Regions from separate parts of the Pseudoalteromonas porphyrae genome, predicted to be linked through region 2. Evidence: predicted binding sites of a transcription regulator. Region 2 holds the regulator's gene; each other region holds the start of a gene.
What was found. The regulator ArgR, encoded in region 2, controls arginine synthesis, uptake and breakdown. The targets are predictions, from matches to a motif close to ANTGAATANNTATTCANT.

Region 1 (4,923 bases), on a different contig from region 2:
TGATTCTTCATAACGAACACGTTGCTCCGGCAATACAACCAAATCAATACTACTTTTACGGTTTTTTATAATTTTAAATATGTTATCGAAGCTATTAATCAGCATCAAGTTTTTTCCATCTTCAAAGCCTTGTGAACGCAAATATTGATGACTGTAGTTATCTTTTAGTACTGCGACATTCATTTTTTTTGCGTCATTGAGCTCAGTGATCGTAATATTTTTTGAATCAAGTGCATACAAATATGTTTTTAATTCAGCTATTTCAGCGACCCAAAAAAGCTTGTTTTCTCGTTCTGATGAACGAACGACTGAGAAAATACATGTTTGGGGGTCTCTTAAGGCTGTATTAAATACGGTACTCCAATTATTAACTGAAAGTGTGTAATCAATCTTTGCTTGATCAAGTACTAAGCGTACTTTATCGGCAACATATCCCACTAAACGATCGTTTTCATCTAGGTATTGGGCAGGCGGGAAGTTTTCCGTAACTACATGTAATTTAGCTACGCATTGATTACTAATAATTATAAATAAAAAATAACACCATTTAGCCACTGTTGCCCCACAGATTTTTTTTATATCATTCTTTTATATAAGTTGAATATAGCGGCAAATTACGGGTATGTGAATAAAAACAGACCACAAAGGGTCTGTTTTTTAATGCGTACCGAATAAAACTTAACGATTCATTGCATTAATTAAAAATGCTGAGATTTTAGCACCTTCCCTAAGCGTTGTGTCTGAGCTTGATTGACCAACTAATGAACTGTCTGTAAATGGGGCAATCTCCATCATATCAGCACCTGTAATTGGAAATTCATCCGCCAGTGCGACTAAAATATCAAGGGCATGTTGTGGCGTTAAGCCATTGCCTTCTGGTGTGCCCGTCGCTGAAGCAAATTCTTCATCTAGCGCATCAATATCAAAACTAACATAAAGCTCATCAACGTTATCTGCTTTTAGCTGTGCAATCGCATCCGCTGCAATTGCCTGCGCGCCACGTTCAATAATTTCATGTGCCCAATGCTGTTTAACACCAAACGTTGATTCCCAGTGTTCCTTTGGTTTACCACTTGAACGAATACCAAATTGGATAAGGTGATGCGGCGCTGGTAAAAATTCTAAAATATGCGTACACCATGAACCAAAACATAAATCAATGCCTAAACGTTCAACGAGTAAATCTGTGTGGGCATCAAAATGAATAATAGCGGTGCGTTTACCTTGCGCGCGTTTTGCTTTTAAATACGCTTTTGTTAACGGGTAACTAATTGAATGATCGCCACCGATGCCAAAAATTCCTTTATCAGTAAAGGTTGCGTAAAAGCTATCGCACACATCTTCAGTGATTGACAATGGGCTGACATAATATTCACTGCTTGGGTTATCGTATAATGCCTTTTGACAGTTACTAATAGTCGCTTCATTTAGGTACTTATCATGCAATAAATGTGGGATCACACGCACATCACCTAAATCGAATGATTTAGCTTGAGGCTGCTGATCAATTAATGCTGAACGCAAAAACAATGGTCCCCAATTTGCTCCACGCAAAATCCCACCACCACAATCTGAACTAATTCCAAGCATAACTGCCTTATGCTCACTTTCTGGTAGATTAATTAACGAGTCACGCCATAGCACATCAACATTATCAGTTTGGCCATACAATTTATTACGCAGTGCTGCTTTTCTTTCTTGTGCTGTATTGACCGTAAATACACCATCACCCGGTGGACATAAACAGTGTTCAACTTTACTTTTAAATGTGTGCCATTGTGTGCTCATCACGATTCCTTACTTGGTATTTTTGCGTAGTTATGCAAAAGGCGCTGCAGAAAATAAATATAATAAAAGATTCATCTTGTTTTTGAATGGTCAAATTTAAGGCTGACTGTTTTGTATAGACCAAACAATAGAAATAATTAACCATTTATATAACAATATGTTATATAAATTTTCATACACCGGATAAATTAAAATTTAGTACTAATTAAGATAGATATAGTGTCTGCTAATACAAGTCAACAACCGCTGGTTTATCACAATATTGTTAAGTGCTTGAATATTCAAATGCACTGAATAAAGCATTATTTTATAAAACGGACATCCGTCCTGTACAGTGCTCGGTATTGTAGTAATTATGCTAAATTGACTATAACTCTGTAAGTTAACGTTACCACTTACGTTATCAACAAAAGTAATAATAAGGCCCCGTTATGGAAAAGGTATTTCACTTAGGACTCTCTCGCGATGATCTTCAAGGCGCAACATTAGCAATCGTTCCTGGCGATCCAGATCGCGCAGCACGTATTTCAACGTTCCTTGAAAACCCCACATGCCTTGCTCAAACTCGTGAGTTCCATGTTTATTTAGGGCAATTAAATGGCCATTCAGTGGTAATTTGTTCCACAGGTATTGGTGGACCTTCAACATCTATTGCAGTTGAAGAACTGGCCCAACTAGGTGTAGGTACATTCTTGCGTATAGGGACAACTGGCGCGATCCAACCACATATAAATGAAGGGGACATATTAATTAGCCAAGCATCTGTGCGTTTAGATGGTGCCAGTCAACACTTTGCTCCTCTTAGCTACCCTGCTGTATCTGATTTTTTTGCAACTCAAGCAATGGTTAATGCCTGTGGCAATTTAGAAATTGATTTTCACATTGGTATTACAGCATCAAGCGATACCTTTTACCCAGGCCAAGAACGTTACGATACGTATTCTGGTTATGTGCCAAAAGCATTTCAAGGTAGTTGTGAAGAATGGCAAAAACTAGGTGTAATGAATTATGAAATGGAATCAGCAACCTTATTTACTATGTGTGCAGCACTTGGTTTAAAAGCAGCTTGTGTCGCTGGTGTATTAGTGAACCGTACTCGCCAGGAAATACCAAATGTTGATCACGGCGAAATCGAGAAGAAATCAGTCGCCGTGGTTATCGAGGCTGCAAAAATACTTCTTGCTTAACAGGTCTTTATAAGCGCTAAACTATATGCAATCAACGCTGGTAAGTTACTATAACTTGCCAGTACTGATTCACTTACGTGTAACTGATTTTCCACTCCCTTAGTTTGTAGCAACTCAATACTTTTCACTGTTGTGTCATTCATACTTAAGCCCGCTAAATGCAACTGGCTAATTGCACTTTGTAGTGGTGCTAAACTTGGGCTATAGGCTGCATTTTCAGCATAACAGCCATAGAAGCAGCCATTATCAAACGTTGTAATTTTCACAGCGCTGTAATTAGCCGTATAAGGGACATAAGCTGTTAAAGCAAGCTTAGTAAGCGCAGTATCAATATCAGCGTTAGCCTCAAAAGTCTGCGTTTGTGGGGCTGGATTAAATAGGCTGTAATTATTACCTAAATCTTTTGGACCAAATGCATGTGGTAATAATTGGTTTAATTTAAATTGCTGATCAGGTAACAAAATATCAAACTTTTCTGCATCGGCAAGCTCATTCATAAACTGACGACAATAGCCACAAGGTGCATCACTTATTGCTATTTGCACAATTGTTTGTGCACCTTTAAGCCATGCGTTGTTTATCGCCGATTGCTCGGCATGTACCACCAAGCTCAATGGTTGTTTGGCGAATTCAACATTAGCACCAAAGTAAAAATTTATAGCATCATCACAATCAATACCAACAACAACAGCACCAACCAAAAAGTGAGAAATCGGTGCTACAGCAAACAATGAGGCTACCGGCAAACATGCACGTAAAAGCTCATCATGTGTAATTGTATATTGAGCGCAAAGCGCTTTAATGTCAGCAGCAAACAGCAATCCATGCTGTGTTTTAACTTGATTGAACAATGCTGTGCGCTGCGATTCATCAAATGAAAATGTGGTTTTATTTAATGAATCTTTTAATACAGAAGACGTTGATGCAGTCATAAACAATTTATTCTTATTTAATGGCTACACAGTGTAAAATGTTACAGGCCTAATTGCTAGGCTGATTTTCAAGCCAGTGCTTTGCACTACGAAAACACTCAAAATTCTCAGCCGTTATTTCAAAACGTTTCGCTTTTTGCAAAAATAAATCATGCATAAAACCATCAAAACTAACAATGCGAGCTATAAAACAGTGTTTAAGCCAGCTCGAAATCGCAGGCATAATGCTAAGTAAGTCACTTGCAGGAAAATCGTGTTTTAATTCAGATACATCTACCAATAATTTATTACATTTATAGATGCCAATATATTGTTCAGCTATTTGATAAAAAGTAATCACATCCTGTGCATTTGCAGTCCCTCGTAATGTCATCATTATTAATGATGTCGACGCATCATAAGTAATACAAGTAGAAACATTAGACATTAAACGGCTCTGTCAGTTAAGTAAAAGAGAATAAGATAAACTCTCATTCAAGGAGGTGAGTCATTGTAGTTTTTTCTTCGCCGCCGTCAATCATTATCATCCTAACTGGTCAGTCCATTCGATAGAAACAGATTAAAGTATTAGCAAAGACTACAAAAAAGGTAAAAATCATACACAACTGAGCTACTTTTTCACTTATAATTAAAGAATATTTTATATCGTCACTCATGCAGTTAAAAGGAAGTTATATGCTTCGTGTTGTGTTACTTGTCATTTTATATAGCCTAAGTTCTGTATCTGCTTTCGCTCAGTCCTACACTAATAGATCGTTTGAAGAATTACGCGTGGATCTTCGCGCCAGTTACGCAAAAAACCCCACCGAAGCACTTACACAATTAAAAAACATTCTCAATAATGACGAGTTAAATCCAACTCAAAAAATTGTAATGCTTAATTACAAAGCATGGTTTGAACTCGAAGCCAAGCAATTTGAAGAGGCAATGCGCACTTTAGTCCTGTATAAAAATCTGGTTCAACGGTCAGATAAACCGAGCTTAATTTATGGGTACTATAATATTTCTGGCGGTAT
Region 2 (4,923 bases):
AAGTATGGAGACAATGGCTGATTTTGCTACTGTTAACTACTTTGCTGTGAGCACTTTAACAACGGCTGTGTATGACACATGGCTAGGGTATTACTCACTAACTGCGGCTGCAAAAATTTCAGGCATTATGCTGCTTATTTTATTTATTGCTCTGATGATGGAGCGCTTTAGCCGTCGTGATCAAGCCGTATTTGAGCGCCAATCAGGGGTTAATAGTGATGCACTATATAGCCTTAAAGGGAAGCATGCCTGGTGTGCGACTACATTTTGTTGTGTAGTGTTGTTTTTTGCGTTTTTACTGCCTGTGGCAGTGTTGGTAGGTTATGCCATTTCGTATGCTGAACAAGCATGGAGTGATCAGTTTTTCCTTTATGCATGGCAGAGCTTTAAGGTGGCAGCTATTGTTAGCATCATTACCATCGGCTTGAGTTTGTTAGTGGTTTTTTATCAGCGAATAGCGAAGCAACAGTACCCGTTAATACCTGGGCGCTTAGCGAGTACCGGGTATGCTTTACCAGGTACCGTACTTGCAATTGCAGTACTATTACCCCTAACTTTATTAGATGATAAATTAAATGCGTGGTTAGAGCCGCTTGGATTTGTGCCAGGACTGTTATTAAGTGGCACTTTGTTTGCAATTATATTTGCATACGTTGTACGCTTTTATGCCATTGCCCATGGTGCAATAGAATCCAGTTTTATGCGCATTAGCCCATCGCTTGATATGGCGAGTCAATCCATGGGGCAAAGCCAAGGTAAAACTTTGCGCAAGGTACATATACCGTTGTTACGTCGTGGTATTTTAACCGCAGGGTTACTAGTATTTATTGAATGCATGAAAGAGTTACCAGCCGCTTTATTATTAAGGCCTTTTAATTTTGAAACATTAGCAACACATGTATTCCAATACGTTAGTGATGAGCAATTAGAGTTGGCCTCTATTTCAGCGTTATCGATAGTCGTAGTAGGGTTAATTCCTTTGTATTTTGTTAATCGCTCAATGGAGCAACGTAGTTAAATGAGCAGTTTAGTCTTAGATAATTTATCGTATCAGTATAACGGCACCGCAGTGATTGAAAATCTAGATTTAACTGTCGCCAAAGATGAGATCGTTTGTTTGCTTGGTGCAAGTGGTTGTGGAAAGACCACGACATTAAAAGCAATAGCAGGGTTAATAGAAGCCAAGCAAGGTAAAGTCTTTATTGATGGTAAGTTGGTAAGTGATGAGCAGTTATTTTTGGCGCCAGAGTATCGTAATATCGGTATGATGTTTCAAGATTATGCATTGTTCCCACATTTAACAGTGGCTGATAATATTGCATTTGGGTTAGCTAAAATGCCAAAAGCACAAAAGCAGCAACGTGTTGATGAAATGCTTGAATTGGTGCATTTAATTGGTTGTGCTAAACGTTTTCCACACCAATTGTCTGGCGGCCAGCAGCAGCGAGTCGCGATTGCGAGGGCACTCGCTTATAAACCTAGTTTATTATTATTAGATGAACCATTTTCAAATATTGATACCCAAGTACGATTTGAATTAATTGCTGATATCCGTCGTATTATTAAAGCGCAGCGCGTGTCTGCAGTATTTGTTACACACTCAAAAGAGGAAGCATTTGCATTCTCTGACACTTTGGCGGTGATGCATCGCGGAAAAATTGCTCAACAGGGCACCGCTGAGCAACTTTTTAGCTCTCCGAGTTCAAAGGTGGTTGCAGAGTTTCTAGGTCAAGGCATATACTTGGACGCAGAAGCATTAACGGCAACTGAATATAATACTGCATACGGGCGTGTTGAATCATTTGCTGCACGAGGTTCTCAGGCTCAACTAGGTCAGATATATATTCGCCCACATCACCTTTTATTAACCGCGGTTTCAATAGGTGAGGAGGGTATTAATACAGTAACTATTATCAATAGTCGCTTTATTGGCTCCCATTATGTTTATAAAGTGATGATTGCACAGCAAGAAATAGAAGTTGCAGCTCAATTAGACCAGTCATTTAAAGAGAATGATCAGGTTACAATAAAAATAAAACCGCACACGGTAAACTTTTTCGCTAGTTAGAGTAGTGACTTTTTATTTTAAAGCAAAAGCGCCGTGTATGAGACTTTGAGTTAAGGAAATACCATGGCGCAAGCGCAATCGGGGATTTGTGCTGAGGCAAACCTACACGGTTTGCATTTATTTTTTAATGTATTTGATGGTCATGACGAGTCATTGCGTAAAAAACTAAAGCGAGTCAGTGTGATTCAAGACGAGTTCGCTGATCAATTTTCAGAATCTATGCTCTCAAGCCTTGTGGCTGTAGGCGCGCAGTATTGGCCACATGTTTTACCTGAGTTCATTCCAAGCCAACTACAAAGCTTTCCTAATATTACGCATAATGATCATGTTATGGGGGCACAGCCGTTCGATTTATTTGTACAAATTCGTTCAGATAGAGAAGACGTAAACCATTTGTTCGCATTACAAATACTTAAATTGTTTGCCCCTGATGTTGAGCTTGTTGAGCAAGTACGTAATTTTCGCTTTTTAGATGGGCGCGACTTTAATGGTTTTATACTCGGGGGGGATACCCCCCATGGTCGTCAAAAGCGAATCACGGCTTTAGTTAGCAGGCCGGGGCACTTTGAAGATCAAGGTAGTTATATCCATGTGCAGCGTTATAAGCATGATTTGAGTGTATGGCAGCATCTATCATTACATGAACAAGAGCAAATAATGGGGCGTACGCGATTAGATAACACGCTGATCATACCACCGTTACAAACCAGTCATGCAGTACGAACTGAACTTAAAGACGAGCAAGGCCAAGCGTTGCTTCTCAATCAAAGCATGCCTTACGGTGATGTAAATGAGCAAGGTGTATTAGCAATAAGCTGCGGCGCATTTGGCTCGGTGTTTGAGCAGGTGTTACGTAGCCGCTTAGGGCAGGGCGAATGCTATGACCATTGGCTTGATTTTACACAAGCTGATATGGGGTCGGCATTCTTTGCCCCGTCAATTAACTTTTTAAAGCAGCTTTAAACCGTATCAAATAAAAGACGAACACGCTCAAGGGTTACATCAATTTCTGAAATTTTAGCTGGGGCAATAAAAATAGTGTCGTCTCCGGCAATTGTACCCAAAACACCATCTGCTTTACCTAATGAATCGAGTAAGCGAGCAATTAATTGTGCAGCACCTGGGCTGGTGCGAATAATGATCATCATCTCATTATGCATAATATCAATCACTAATTGGCGCAATGGGCTTTTTGCTGTAGGTACACCCATTTCAGCGGGTAGGCAATATACCATCTCTTGTTTTGCATTGCGTGTGCGTACGGCGCCAAATTTACTCAACATGCGCGATACTTTACTCTGGCTGATATTATCAAAACCTTGCTCTTTTAGAGCGTCTACGATTTCGCCTTGAGAACCAAAATTCTCTTCTTTTAAAAGTGATTTAAAGGCTTTCACCAGTGCTTCTTGTTTATCATGTGGTTGCATGTTGCTGTTCTGCTCTTGTTATTTGATGAGCTAAATTCTACACAAAAATGAATATTTATGCAGTAGTTGTTTGTCGTATGCGCTTTGTAAACAAGAAAGTTTACAACTATGGTCGAAATTATATGCAAAATAAGCAGGATAAATTTGTCTTTAGGCATTAATTTCATTATCTTTAGAGCCACAAATATTTCCCTATCTCAAATTACGGAGAATTCCAATGAAAGTTGCTGTATTAGGTGCTGCAGGCGGTATCGGCCAAGCGTTGTCTTTATTATTAAAAACAGGTTTACCAGCTGGTTCTGAATTATCACTTTATGATGTTGCTCCAGTTGTTCCTGGTGTTGCTGTTGACCTTTCTCACATCCCAACAGATGTTAAAGTTGCTGGTTTTGGTGCTGACGCACTTGACCAAGCGTTAACGGGTTGTGATATCGTGCTTATCCCTGCGGGTATGCCACGTAAGCCTGGTATGGACCGTGCTGATTTATTCAACGTAAATGCGGGTATCATCAAAACATTAGCAGAAGGCATTGTTGCTAATTGTCCTACCGCACTTGTGGGTATTATTACAAACCCAGTAAATGGCACTGTGCCAATTGTTGCTGAAGTTTTCAAAAAAGCAGGTACTTACGATGCTAAGCGTGTTTTCGGTATCACTACTTTAGATGTGATCCGTTCTGAAGCGTTCGTAGCTGAGCTTAAAGGTGTTGATGTTGCAACTGTGAAAGTACCAGTAATTGGTGGTCACTCAGGCACAACTATTCTTCCTCTTTTATCTCAAGTTGAAGGTGTTAGCTTTACTGATGAAGAAGTTGCAGCACTTACTCCACGTATCCAAAATGCAGGTACTGAAGTAGTAAATGCTAAAGCTGGCGGTGGTTCTGCTACATTATCAATGGGTGCTGCTGCAGCACGTTTTTGTATGTCTTTAGTTAAAGGCCTACAAGGTGAAGACGTTGTAGATTATGCATACGTTGCAGTTGAAAATGGCGATGCAGAATACTTCGCTCATCCAGTACGTTTAGGTAAAAATGGCGTAGAAGAGATTCTTTCTTACGGCGAACTAAGCGCGTTTGAGCTACAAGCTAAAAACGATATGCTTGATACGCTGAAAAAAGACATCCAAGAAGGTGTTGATTTCATCAACGCTTAACCTTGCTTATATCGCCAGCTATTGGCGGTAATAAAAAAGCCTGCAATTGCAGGCTTTTTTGTGCTCGAAATCAAATCGTTAATTTTAGTGACTACGATCAACAGCAATACGGGCTAGGCTAACTAAGGCTTCTTTATAAGGCGAATCAGCTAACACGGATAAACAAGCAATGGCTTTATCTGCTTCTTCGTTTGCTTTATTCATGGTGAACTCGAGTGCATTTGTTTCATTTAGCGTATTGAGTATTGCGTCTAAGTGCTCCATACCATTACTGT
Region 3 (4,923 bases), on a different contig from region 2:
GGCTCGTGTTATTCAAAGACCCCACAGCGACGGATGCTATTGAGCATCATGCTGAATATATTTTACGCAAAGGCTCAAAAGACTTAGGTAGCCATACGCTCGAAGGCAGTCGCCCAGGTATGGCGATGTTAGTGCATGCTTGCTTACGAGTAATTGGCCGTAAAGGCTATGAAATATTGATTGATAAAGGCATAGAAAAAGCACAGTATTTTGCTGAATTAGTTAAAGCGGATGACGATTTTGAGCTGATCTCAGAGCCTGAATTATGTTTGCTAACATACCGTTATGTACCAAAGAAAATTAAGCAAAAAATAGCAGAAGCAGACGAGCAAACACGGCTAGATATTTTTGCCTCACTAAATCGTTTTACCGCCAGTATGCAAAAACGTCAACGAGAAGCTGGGCGCTCATTCGTTTCGCGTACACGTTTAACACCAGCTCAGTATGATCATCAACCTACCGTGGTATTTAGAGTGGTACTTGCTAACCCACTTACATCACAGAGTATCTTAAAAGATATTTTGGCTGAGCAAAAAGAACTGGCTAAAACAGATCCTGTCTTTAAAAAATACTTATCTAAGTATATGAAGTAATAATTAATGGTGTTAGTTATGTAATTAACACCATTAATGCTTTGTACATTAGCTAAAGCAACTCGCTTTAATCATTTCACTAATAATAGTTTGCGATGGTTTTATTTTTTCCATCGCTAAAAACTCATCCGGCTGATGAGCTTGATTAATAGAGCCTGGCCCCATAACAATGGTTTCACAGCCTAATTGCTGAATAAACGGTGCTTCAGTACAGTAATTAACTGCGACCGCTTTCTCGCCAGATATTTTTTCTGCCAGTTTAACCAATGCCGAATCAGTGCTGCCGGTGAAAGCGGGAATTGGCTCGTGCATATCGACCACACTCACTGAATCTGGGTATTGATTGTTTATTTCAGCGGCCATTTTTAGCAGCATCATTTGCAATTCTTGTACGCTTAAACCTGGCAATGGGCGCATATCAATGTGCATTTCGCAGCAGCCACAGATACGGTTTGCATTATCGCCACCGTGGATATGGCCTAAGTTTAAAGTAGGGTAAGGAATAACAAAATGCTCAACTGCATACTTATTCTTTAATTCTTCTTTTAAAACTAATAATTTTGCAATCACTTTATGCATTACTTCAATGGCGTTTAAGCCGCGCTCAGGATCAGAACTGTGACCTGAACGACCCACTACTCTAATAGCACTGCTCATATGCCCTTTATGCGTGAAAACAGGCGTCATATCAGTAGGTTCACCAATAATACAGCGGGCGGGCTTTAAATTTGAGTGCTTACAAATTTGTTGCGCGCCGGCCATGGTCGTTTCTTCATCGGCGGTGGCTAAAATCAAAATTGGCTGTGTTTGTGCGCCTTTATCTAGTTCATTGATAGCGTGCAATACAAAAGCAAAAAAACCTTTCATATCAATGCTTCCTAATCCATATAATTTATTATCGTGCTCACTTAATTTAAACGGATTGTAGTTCCAGCGGCTATCATCAAATGGCACGGTATCAGTATGACCAGCAAGCATTAAACCGCCATCCCCTTGGCCTCGTTTTGCGAGTAAATTAAAACGACCTTTAGCGCCCGACAATTCTGTTATTTCACATTCAAATCCAAGGCTTGTACACCAAGTGGCTAATAAATCAATCACCCCTTTATTACTCATAGACAATGACTCATCCATAGCACTAATTGAAGGCGCAGCGATCAATTGCTGATACATAGATAAAAAAGACGGTAATGACATAAAAAAATCCAAAATAAGTATTCAATCTAATTGCATAACAATATAAAAGTATTTATGATGAATATCAATTCACTTTTTAAGCATAAATATATTAAAGCGATGCAATGAATATAAAACGACGATAACCCAGTTTCATTCCTAAAATAGTGTGTTTATGCACTGTTAAACCCGATTTGAACATAAATGTAGTAATAAAAACCAAAAAGAGTAACGAATGAAAGTAGTGATTATTGGCGCAAGTGGTTATAGCGGCGCAGAATTAGCCAGTTTAGTCGCAAAACACCCACAATTAACCTTAGCTGGTTGCTATGTATCTGAGCAAAGCTTAGATAAAGGTAAATTATTAAGTGACTTGTACCCTGAGCATCTAGGTTTACTAGATTCTCCTTTATTACCGCTGAGCGAAAGTGCGTTTAGCGATATTGACAATACGGCTGACTTTGTTTGTTTATGTACTGATCATAAAGTGAGTGTTGATTTAGCGCCACGTTTTTTAAGCATGGGCAAAAAAGTATTTGATTTATCCGGTGGCTATCGTTTAAGCAGCAATGAAGATTATCAAACCTATTATGGCTTTGAACATCAGCATACAGAGTTATTGAGTGAAGCGGCATACGGATTAGTTGAGTGGAATAGCGAAGCAATTGCAAAAGCAAAGCTTGTGGCTGTGGCGGGTTGTTATCCAACAGCTGCATTAAACGCGTTAAAGCCATTACAACAAGCCGGTTTATTAGCTGATCAAACTATTATTATTAATGCCGTATCAGGTGTTACAGGTGCAGGGCGTAAAGCCAGTGTGGGCACGCATTTTTGTGAAGTGTCATTAGCGCCATACGGATTATTTAATCACAGGCACAGCCCTGAAATTGAACAACATTTAGGTCATAAAGTGTTATTTACACCGCATTTAGGTAATTTTCCACGCGGTATTTTAGAAACCATTTATGTACAACTAAAAGCAGATGTAACGTCAGAGCAAGTTACGCAAGCCTACCAAGTGCTTGTTGATGAGCCACTGATCCGATTACTGGGTCGTAAAATACCATCAATTAAAGGGGTGGCTAAGCAGCCGTTTGTGGATATTGCTTGGCAACAACAAGGGTGCCAACTGATTGTAATGGCAGCCATTGATAACTTATTAAAAGGTGCTGCTGGGCAAGCACTACAATGTATTAATTTAGCGATGGGGATACCTCATAGCACTGGTTTAAAAGGGTAATTAGTAATGCAAACATGGGTCATTAAACTCGGTGGTGCAGTACTCAATACAGAAGACGCGGCAAAAGCGTTATTTGAGGCGCTGGCATCGCAAACTCAAGCGCAATTTGTCATCGTTCATGGCGGTGGCTCACTGGTAGATAATTGGTTGAGCGAGGCGGGGTTTGCCAGTGCGAAACATCAAGGCTTACGCATCAGTCCGAAAGAGCAAATGCCTTATATTGTAGGGGCATTGGCAGGCTGTGCGAATAAACAATTAATGAGCCAAGCAATTATTGCAGGTCATAAACCGGTCGGACTTAGTTTATACGAAGCGGGCATTATTTCGTCACAAAAATTAAAAGCGCTTGGTCAAGTGGGTAATTGTGAAAGTGGTGAGCAAAGCGTGCTCCCTGAGTTGTTAAAGCTCGGACGCTTACCGCTGGTGAGCTCTATTGGCTTTGGTGATGATGGCCTTTGGTATAACGTAAATGCCGATGAAGCTGCTGCGGCAATTGCAAAAGAACTTAATGCAGAAATTATTTTTATGACTGATGTAGAGGCAGTGCTTGATGCAAATAAACAGCCGTTACATCAACTTGACACAAATCAGATCAATACTCTGATTACAGATGGAGTAATTTGGGGTGGGATGGAGGTCAAAGTAAAGACCAGCCTTCTTGCTGCCCAGCACTTACGACGCGGAGTGTATATTTCGAGCTGGCAAAAGCCAGAAAATTTAGTCGCTCTACTTGCCGGTGAGCACGTCGGAACAAAAATTACACCATAGGTTTTTATATGTTTAATCATTTTTTATCGGGTCTTGAACTAGACCAACAAGGCGCACTTAAGTTACTTAATCTTGCGCAAAAAATTAAAGCGAATCCTGCTGATTTTAGTCAAGCCCTAGAGGGTAAATCCGTGGTTACTTTATTTGAAAAGCCGAGCTTACGTACGCGTTTATCATTTGATATTGGTATTAATAAGTTAGGTGGTCATGCGGTGTATCTTGATTCGCAAAATGGTGCCATGGGCGCACGTGAATCAGTGAAAGATTTTGCTTTGAATATCGCCAGTTGGGCAGACGGCATCGTGGCACGGGTATATCAACATAAAACGTTAACTACACTTGCTGAGTTCTCGAGCGTTCCTGTGGTTAATAGCTTGTGTGATTTATATCACCCATGCCAAGCACTTGCTGACTTTTTAACACTGCAAGAAGTGTATGGTGATGTAAGCCAACTAAAATTGGCTTATTTAGGTGAAGGTAACAACGTAACTCATTCACTAATGTTGCTTGCAGCTACTTTAGGTACTGATTTCGTTGCTGTATGCCCTAAAGGCAGCTCACCGGATTCGCAAATTTTAAAGCAAGCAGAACAAATTGCAGCAATGAATGGTGCATCAGTGATGGTCAGTGACCGTGTTGAAGCGGCTGTAGGTGCTAACGCTGTGTATGCAGATACATGGGTATCAATGGGTGATGAAACGCCACTTGATCAAGTAAAAGAAAAGTACATGCCGTATCAATTAAACAAGGCGTTACTTGAACTAACAGGGGCTGACACTGTACTGCATTGCCAGCCTGCACACCGTGAGTTTGAAATTACTTCAGAAGTAATGGATGGTCCGGCGTCAAAAATTATACAACAAGCAGAAAATCGTATGCATGCGCAAAACGCGTTGCTTGTTTCATTATTAAATCCAAATTTTGTGTAAGGTATCACCAATGCGTTCTATTAAAAAAGTTGTATTAGCCTATTCTGGTGGTTTAGATACGTCGGCCATTGTGCCATGGTTAAAAGAGAACTACGGCTGTGAAGTCATTGCGTTTGTGGCCGATGTAGGTCAAGGCGCAGAAGAGCTTGAAGGTGTTGAAGCAAAAGCGATCGCTTCTGGTGCATCTGAATGTTATGTTGTTGACTTAAAAGATGAA

Region 1: ADS77_RS18310 (arginase family protein) is a predicted target of ArgR. The motif match lies at 1,810-1,827, and genes of this name have one in related genera.
Region 3: argC (N-acetyl-gamma-glutamyl-phosphate reductase) is a predicted target of ArgR. The motif match lies at 1,847-1,864, and genes of this name have one in related genera.

The regions. Positions count from the first base shown of each region.
Region 1 covers NZ_LHPH01000027.1:17,539-22,461, reverse strand. Annotated here, with positions in the region: gene ADS77_RS18315 (substrate-binding periplasmic protein) at 1-555, opposite strand, end outside; gene ADS77_RS18310 (arginase family protein) at 679-1,788, opposite strand; gene udp (uridine phosphorylase) at 2,220-2,975, shown strand; gene cdd (cytidine deaminase) at 2,972-3,907, opposite strand; gene ADS77_RS18295 (hypothetical protein) at 3,957-4,334, opposite strand; gene ADS77_RS18290 (tetratricopeptide repeat protein) at 4,583-4,923, shown strand, end outside.
Region 2 covers NZ_LHPH01000012.1:90,649-95,571, reverse strand. Annotated here, with positions in the region: gene ADS77_RS11815 (ABC transporter permease) at 1-1,018, shown strand, start outside; gene ADS77_RS11810 (ABC transporter ATP-binding protein) at 1,019-2,068, shown strand; gene ADS77_RS11805 (Dyp-type peroxidase) at 2,132-3,031, shown strand; gene argR (transcriptional regulator ArgR) at 3,028-3,495, opposite strand; gene mdh (malate dehydrogenase) at 3,713-4,648, shown strand; gene ispB (octaprenyl diphosphate synthase) at 4,733-4,923, opposite strand, start outside.
Region 3 covers NZ_LHPH01000018.1:50,380-55,302, forward strand. Annotated here, with positions in the region: gene panP (pyridoxal-dependent aspartate 1-decarboxylase PanP) at 1-593, shown strand, start outside; gene argE (acetylornithine deacetylase) at 642-1,790, opposite strand; gene argC (N-acetyl-gamma-glutamyl-phosphate reductase) at 2,005-3,009, shown strand; gene argB (acetylglutamate kinase) at 3,016-3,777, shown strand; gene ADS77_RS14875 (ornithine carbamoyltransferase) at 3,786-4,706, shown strand; gene ADS77_RS14880 (argininosuccinate synthase) at 4,717-4,923, shown strand, end outside.